DNA from 2 places in the Kocuria sp. JC486 genome. Region 1 is predicted to be linked to the other one. Evidence: riboswitches for the same ligand, from Rfam matches in the RefSeq annotation. Region 1 holds a riboswitch; the other holds the start of a gene.
What was found. A riboswitch is a leader RNA that binds a small molecule or an ion and turns the genes downstream of it on or off. The one in region 1 is predicted to bind thiamine pyrophosphate.
Positions count from the first base shown of each region.

Region 2: linked by a shared signal. The riboswitch ahead of thiM (hydroxyethylthiazole kinase) and the one ahead of GWK18_RS05400 (ECF transporter S component) in region 1 are both predicted to bind thiamine pyrophosphate.

Region 1 covers NZ_JAAOZS010000007.1:32,118-36,151, forward strand. The annotation lists gene GWK18_RS13400 (ATP-binding cassette domain-containing protein) at 1-1,256, opposite strand, end outside; gene GWK18_RS05400 (ECF transporter S component) at 1,388-2,023, opposite strand; TPP riboswitch at 2,105-2,207, opposite strand; gene GWK18_RS05405 (DUF4235 domain-containing protein) at 2,308-2,559, opposite strand; gene mnhG (monovalent cation/H(+) antiporter subunit G) at 2,655-3,056, opposite strand; gene GWK18_RS13405 (monovalent cation/H+ antiporter complex subunit F) at 3,053-3,409, opposite strand; gene GWK18_RS05420 (Na+/H+ antiporter subunit E) at 3,406-4,034, opposite strand, start outside.
Region 2 covers NZ_JAAOZS010000001.1:237,335-241,368, forward strand. The annotation lists gene GWK18_RS01050 (bifunctional hydroxymethylpyrimidine kinase/phosphomethylpyrimidine kinase) at 1-598, opposite strand, end outside; gene thiE (thiamine phosphate synthase) at 595-1,338, opposite strand; gene thiM (hydroxyethylthiazole kinase) at 1,335-2,132, opposite strand; TPP riboswitch at 2,168-2,265, opposite strand; gene GWK18_RS01065 (Rne/Rng family ribonuclease) at 2,350-4,034, opposite strand, start outside.

The DNA of each region.
Region 1 (4,034 bases):
AGGGTGAACGGATTGGCCTCGGCCAGGTCCGTGAGTTCCAGGCGTTGGAGCAGTTCCTCGACCGTGGAGTCGATCCGGTCCTGAGACCACCCGGCTCGGCGGGGCCCCTCGGCCAGCTCGGCCCGGACGGATTGGGTGAGGAACTGGTGCTCGGGTTCCTGGAACACGGTGCCCACGCGAGTGACCAGTTCGCGGCCGGCCCACGCCGATGGATCCGCCACGGTGTCACCGGCCAGTGCGGGTTGGGCCTCGACCGTTCCGCCTGCCGGGACCAGAAGCCCCGCGAGGGTCAGGGCCAGGGTCGATTTCCCCACCCCGTTGTTCCCGGTCACCGCAGTTGCGCTCCCCCGGCGGACCGTGAGGTCCACGGGCCGCGCCGCCGGCGTTCCCGCGTTCAGGTGCTCTGGAACGGGCCTGCCACGGCGGGCCAGCCGTCGTCGTCCGGCGAGCGCCCGTGAGCCGGGCTGGTCCCGGGACACCTCGAGACCGACGGCGCGCAGCAACGGTTCACCGTCCGTCGCCGGACTCACGACCGGTTCAGGTGCGGGCGCATCGGGAACCCACACGCCGCGCTCGAGCAGCACCCGGCGCCGCCCGGGGTCCCCGAAGACCTGCCCCGGGGTGCCGTCGTGCTCCACACCGCCCGCGCCGAGCACGACGACCCGCTCGACCAGGTCCGTCCAGACCTCGGTGCGGTGCTCGACCACGATCAACGTCGCACCGGTCTGCACCGCGACCGCTTCGACGGCGTCGCGCACAGTGCGAACACCTTCGGGGTCGAGGTTGGCGGTGGGCTCGTCCAACAGGAGCAGCCTCGGCCGCATGGCGGTGACACCCGCCAGGGCGAGTCGCTGCTGTTGTCCACCGGACAGCGCCTCGGTGTCCCGGTCGAGCTCAACGGCCAGGCCGACGGCGTCCAGGGTCTCGGTGACCCTCGGCCAGATCTGCTCGGTCGGGACGGCCAGGTTCTCCGGACCGAAGGCGACGTCGTCGCCGACCCGCGCGAGCACGATCCCCGATTCGGGGTCCTGTTGGAGCAGCCCGGTCACGGTGGCCCGGTCGGCGGCCGGGGCGCCGTCGACGAGCAATTCTCCGAGCGGCCCCTCGGGGCCACCGGGCGCATCGCTTGCCCCTTGCTGAACCTCCAGCTCGTCGGTCTCGCGGCGTTCGAGGACACCGGCCAGTGCGTGGAGCAAGGTCGACTTGCCGACCCCGCTGGGGCCCACGAGCAGGACTTTCTCGCCCGGTCGGATCACCAGGTCCAGTCCACGGGGCGAAGGGAGAGCTCGCCCCGGATGCTGCCAGCCGAATCCCCGGGCTTCGACGAGTGCGCCCCCTGTGCCCTGAGCCGGTGTCTGTTCAGCGGAGCCCGACACCGCTGTTCCCGTCAACGCCCGGAAGCCAGGGCGGAAAGGACGCCGGTACCGCGCAGCGCCCGGACCAGCAGCCACATCGCCACACCCGCGATGACGGCACCCGAGAGGGTCGCCAGGGCCACGTACACCCCTTGGTGGGCAACCGGCCATTCGTAGTAGTAGAGCACGCACTCGGAGATGCTGCCGAACAGGCCGGACAAGGCACCCGCGGCCGCAGCCACGCCGAGGCCGGCCCGGCGGTACCGCACCGCGGCGAAGACCAGCTCGGCACCCAAACCTTGCACGATCCCGGAAATCACCACGGTCAGCCCGAAGTGAGTTCCCATGACACCTTCGAAGATCGCCGCGAGGAGTTCGCACAGCAGGGCGGCACCCGGTTTGCGGATGATGAGCCCGCCCAGGGTCCCGGCCACGAGCCATCCACCGAGCATCAGACCGGCGGCGGGCGGATACGCCACGGACGCACCGGTGATCACGGGGTAGATCAGATTGGACCAGGCCCAGAAGATCACGCCACCGGCTGCGGCCAGGACGGCCAGCACCACCAGGTCCACCACCCGCCAGCGCAACGCGGCACCGGTGCGGGTCGCCCGGCGTGGAGAACCGTTCGAGCCGGTTCCCGGGCTGTGAGATGTTGTTGAGGTCATGGCTTCCTCCTGCGGGGACGGACCGTCAGTCCGTCCCGGTCTCAGGAGGGGGAGGTGGGCACCGGACGCAGCCGGTGCAACACCTCGAGATACTCGACTCCCTTCGCCGGTACTAACCGGATCAGGTTCGAGGGTCTGCGGTCTCCCGCACTCTCAGCGCTCGCGCGCTCCCCTGTCGTTCGTTTTCAGTGCGTGCCCACTCTACCAATGCGCGAAGGCCGGTTGCCGCCCGTTCTCACGGGTTGGCAACCGGCCCTCGACGACCGTCGGCAAGGGGCCGGGTGTCAGGACTCGCCCTGGTTGCTTTGCATCTTGGTGACCTGACGGGTCACTGCCACACGCACCACCGTGGTGACCACGCCGGTGATCACGGCCCACAGCAGGATGTCAGCCCACCGCTCCTCAGGATCCGGGTTCTTGGCGGGCGGCGGGTTACCGGTGAGCTTTGCCCACACGGCACCCAGTCCCTTGTTCGCCGCCGTGACGCCCGCGAGGGACGCCGCGGTTCCGGCCAGGCCCACAACCTTGTCGTTCATGTTCTCTCCTTACCCGGACGCGCAGGTCCGTGGTGGACGGGTGGCACGCCCAGTCCTAGCAGGACCGGGTGCACCAACGCGGTTCATGACAAACACTAGCGCGACTGGTCCTCCGAGCCATCAGCCCACTGCTCAAGTTGTGATTCGACCGGCGTGTTTTCGCGCAGAGCAATCGCCAGTTCGTCCTTGACCACGCCTTCCTCCTTGACGTGCTTGCTCCGGTAGCTGGCCCGTCCCACCATGTGAGCGCTGACGGGTGCCGTCAGGAGCATGAACACCCACCCCAGCAGGGCCAGCGGCAGCAGGGCCCACGCCCGGTTCATGACGATCACGGCCAGCAGGACGCACAACAACCCGAGCACCTGGGGCTTGGTGGCCGCGTGCATACGCGTGAGGACATCCGGCAGTCGGACCAACCCCACCCCGGCGGCGAACGCCATGAGGCACCCCACCAGCAGTAATACGGATCCGACGACGTCCAGAACGGTCTGCATCATCGGCCCTCCGTCGCGGACGTGTCCTGCGTGCTCTGCCGCGGCGCCTCCGCGTCCTCCCAGGCCGAACCGCCACGACCCGCGTCCGGGTGTCGAGAGGGACGGGACTGCACGAATCGTGCGAAGGTCACGGAGGCCAGGAAACCCACCAGGGAGATCATCACCGTGAGAATCATGTAGTCCGTGGTGCCCTTCCACACCATGTCCACGCACACGGCCGCGGCCACGATGGCCAGCAGCACGTCACTGGCCAAGACACGGTCCAGCAGGGACGGCCCCTTGACCAGCCGGTACAGGACACCGACGGCGCCGCCGGAGAGCAGGAGCACCGCGGTCACCAGAACATAGGGGTTCACGCTTCCACCTCCGAACGCCGGGGTGAGCTCAGGACGGCCAGGGGCCGACGTCGCCCCAGTCGTTGATCCTCCGCCTTGAGCAGGTCCAGCTCCTCCCGGGTGCCGATCACCCTGATCCACGCCGCCTCGGTCCGCAGCACACCGTTGCGGAAGGCTTCCACGTCGGCGTCGTCGTCGACGTCCAGGGCATGGAAGTAGAGCGTTGCCGTGGATCGGTCGACCTCGATCAACACGGAACCCGGGATCACCCCCGTGGTGTTGCCGACGGCAGCGATCATGAGGTCGTTGACCGTGCGGAGTTTGACCGCGACCAGTGCGCTCCGGACGTTGGGGCCCTTGCGGATCGCGACCCACAGAACCTGGAAGCTGGCCTTGACCACCTGGTACAGGAACGTGACAGCCATGACCACGGCCTGGAGAACGTTGAAGCGATGGGACAGGGCGACCGGAGGCAGTGCCAGGACGCGGGTGACCAGCAGGGCGAAGATCACACCGACCACCAGGTTCTTGACCGTCAGCTCCCCCCACAGAACGGCCCAGACCACCACGAGCCACAGGATCAGGGGGATCTCGACGACGAACCGGTGGGTGCGGCGCGGACCACCGCGGGACTCTGCTCCGGATT
Region 2 (4,034 bases), on a different contig from region 1:
CGGGGGTCCTATCCCCGGCCAGGTGTCCACCCTTGACCAGGACGAACACGTTGTGGCGCTCGGCCAGGGTCCGGCCCTGCTCCAGCGCCGTCGACCAGTCCTCCGCCACCGGCTCCCCTACAAGCACTGCGAGTTCGGGGAGATTGGGCGTCACCAGATCCGCGCGATGCAGCAGATCGCGCAGGGCCTCCTCGGCCTCTTGAGCCAGCAGCCGGTCACCGGAGGTCGCGATCATGACGGGGTCCAGGACGACGACCGGTGGCCGGTTCGCTTGGAGCCAGTCATTGACCGCTGCAATGACGTCGACCGAACCGAGCATGCCGATCTTGACGGCGTCGACCGTCACGTCGTCAGAGACCGCCTGGAGCTGCGCGGTGATGACCTCAGTGGGCACCGAGTGCACGAGCCGCACGCCGCGGGTGTTCTGGGCGATGGCGGCGGTGACCACGCTCATCCCGTATCCACCCAACACGGCGAAGGTCTTGAGATCCGCCTGCTGTCCGGCCCCGCCCGTCGGGTCCGTCCCGGCAATTGACAGGACGCGCGGGACCTTGCGGACGTTCGACTGGATGCTGGAGATGGTCTGGTCCGTGCTCAAGGGTTCGTCCCTTCCCCCGACGCGGACGCGCTCCCTACGCCGAGGGCCTCCCTGTATTGGGTCGCGGCCAACCGCGGGTCTCCCGAGTTCGCGCAGATCCCCGAGACCACGGCGACGCCGTCGGCCCCCGCGGCCAGCAGAGGTGGGCAGTCCTCGACCCGGACTCCGCCGATGGCCACCGCCGGTACGGGGCACCAGGCCCGGGCTGCGCGGAAGCCGTCGATGCCCAGGGGCTCGGGATGATCCGGCTTGGTACTGGTTGTGTGGACAGCTCCGATGCCGATGTAGTCCACCGTGCCTTCCGGCAGGAGTCGCACCGCGTCGAACTCGGTCGATTGGGCGGCGGAGAGCCCCACGATCGCGGCGGGACCGCAGATTGCGCGCACGTCGGACACGGGGATGTCCGACTGCCCCACGTGAACTCCCGCAACCGCCAGTCCGCGCTCACGGGCGGCCAGGTACACGTCCACGCGGTCATTGATCAGCACGGGTACCCGTGACCCGACTCGCGTCGCCACGGCCTGGACCAGGTCCAGGAACTCGGCCCCTCCCAGGTCCTTGCCCCGGACCTGGACCATGGTCACTCCACCGTCGACCGCGGCTTCGACGACGTCGGGCACGGACCGCGGGGCACTCAAGGCGCCGTCGGTCACGTGGTACAGCAGGAGATCGGCGGGGTCGAACACCGATCGGGCACGGGCCTCTCCGCTCGACTCAGAGGTGTTCTGGTGGCCGGTCATGCCTGCGCCACCTCCAGGGAAGTGACTGCGCTGCGGTCGCGGAGCAGCTGGGGGCTGAGTCCGTGGAGCCGGTCCAGCAGGCCCACCGCGAAGCTCCCCGGGCCGGCCGCTTCGGACGCGGCGAGTTCGGCGGCAACTTCCCAGGCCACGCTGCCTGCCACGGCGGCCTCCTGGGCATCCTGGGCCACGGCGGCAAACGCCGCGATGACGGCGCCCAGTGCACAGCCCCCGCCGGTGACGAGCGTGAGATAGGGGTGTCCGTGCGGAACGGTCCAGACGCCGTCCGGACCCACGATCAGGTCGGTCTCCCCCGAGATCGCCACCGCGCCCACGCCGTGACGGATGACCAACGTCCTTGCGGCGTCGAGGGCGTCTTCCGGTTGGACCGTGGAATCTGTGCCCCGCCCCCCGGCCCCGCCGCAGAGGGCGATGACCTCGGAGGCGTTGCCGCGGACCACCGTGGGCCCCAGTTCCAGGAGCTCGGCGGCCAGCGCGGTCCGGATGGGCAGCGCGCCCACGGCCACGGGATCGAGGATCCAAGGCGTACCGGTGGCCTTGCACGCGGTTGCCGCTTCGATCATGGCCGCGCGTTGTTCAGGGGTGGGCGTGCCCAGGTTGATCAACACGCCGTCGGCGATCTGGGCGAACGGCCCGGCTTCCCCCACGATGTCGGTCATCGCCGGGGCGGCCCCGAGTGCCAGGAGGGCGTTGGCCGTGAAGTTGGTGACCACCGAGTTGGTCAGACACTGGACCAGCGGACGGCCCGCGCGCAGATCGGCGAGCAGGACGGACAAGCGGTCGGACGGAAATGATGAAGATGACGCATAGCCCTGTGGCAAGGCGACAATCCCTTCGCTAGTACGAGCTAGATCAGGTTCAACGGGTTTGCTCTCAGCCGCGCAGTGCGCGGCACCCCGTGTCACGTGTCACCAAGACTGGACCCCGGAAACCCCGGATGTCCAGTCGGTGACTGTTGATTGCCTTGCCGGGTTGTCGTCAACCCGTGGCGCCTCAGCCTTCCGTGGAGTCAGAGCTCCGCGGGGCCGACGTCGGTGCAGACGCCCGGCGCACCCGTCGCTTGCGCTGCGGGGAGGTCTGGCCCGGTGCCCGCTCTCCCAGGGAGTCGGCCAACGAGTCCAAGGACGGCACCGAACTCCCGGCACCTGACCCGCTCGAAGACGACGTGCCCTGGGGCAGTTCGATGACCTCACCGGCGATCGTCACGCGGGAGGAGGCGCCGTCGTCGCCCGTCGAACCGGAGACCACGGAGGCGGATCCGGAGGTCACGGGGCCGGCCGGTTGAGGCGCCGTCGGCTGGGACTCGGTGTCGGGTGCTGCGACCGGAGCGGCAGCACGTCGAGCCCCGCGACGACGACGCGCCGCGGACACCGAGCGGTCCGGGACCGTTGCCGAGTCCGACGCAGCAGGGCGGGCCGGACGCTCGGATTGTCCGGAGGCCTTGGCGGCACCTTGGGGTTCCGTCGGCTGGTTCCGAGATGGTTCCGGCTGCTTTTCCTGCGTGGTCTGGTCGTTCTGTTGCCCGGATTCCGCGGGCTTGCCCGGCTGTGCAGCACCATTCGAGGCGCCGTTCTCCGAAGCGCTGGAGTCGTCTCCCCGGTTCTCGGAGCCCGAATCGTTCTGGCCGCGGTTGCGGGACCGCTTTCCGCGGCGCTTCCGACGGCGCCTGCCGCCGTCGCCCGAGGAGTCCGACCCGGCGTCGGGACGGTCGGAATCCGGTGCGGAGGTGTCACCGTTACCGGCGCTTCGCGCGTCGTCGGCCCCCGTGTTCGAAGACTGAGCCGCGGGGTGCGAGTCGGCGGCCTCCCCGGAAGTGTCGGCGCCGGTGGCGGACTCGCCCTTGGGATCGTCGTGGTGAGAGGCCGAGGCGATGGCCGCGAAGGCGTTGCGGGTGGCCTGGGCGCGCTTGGCGTCCTCGGCATCCTTCGGGTTCTCGCCCGACTGACCCGAATCACCGGTGTCCTTGGCGTTGCCGCGATCTGCGTTCCCCTGGCCCGAGCCCGAGCGACGGCTGCGCTTGCGTTCGTTGCGCTGGCTGCGGTGGGAGTCAGTGGAGACCCCGCCCTTGCCCTTGAGGGGGTGGTCGTGGATGACCACGCCGCGGGACTCACAGGCCTCACAGGGTTCGCTGAAAATCTCCAAGAGCCCGGTGCCCATGCGCTTGCGGGTCATCTGGACCAGACCCAGGGAGGTCACCTCGGCCACCTGGTGCTTGGTGCGGTCCCGGCCCAGGCACTCGACCAGTCGGCGCAGCACCAGATCGCGGTTGGCTTCCAGCACCATGTCGATGAAGTCGATCACGATGATTCCGCCGATGTCGCGCAGACGCAGCTGACGCACGATCTCCTCGGCGGCTTCCAAGTTGTTCTTGGTGACCGTTTCCTCGAGGTTGCCGCCGGAGCCCGTGAACTTGCCGGTGTTGACGTCCACAACCGTCATCGCCTCGGTCCGGTCGATCACCAGCGAACCGCCGGAGGGCAGCATGACCTTGCGGTCCAGTGCCTTGTAGATCTGTTCGTCCACCTGGTAGTGCTCGAACAGGTCCTCGTCCTCGGTCCACTGGGAGACGCGGTCCAACAGGTCCGGGGCCACGTACATCACGTAGGCCTCGATGTTGTCCCAGGCGGCCTGCCCCTGGACGGTCATCGAGGTGAAGTCCTCGTTGAAGACGTCACGCA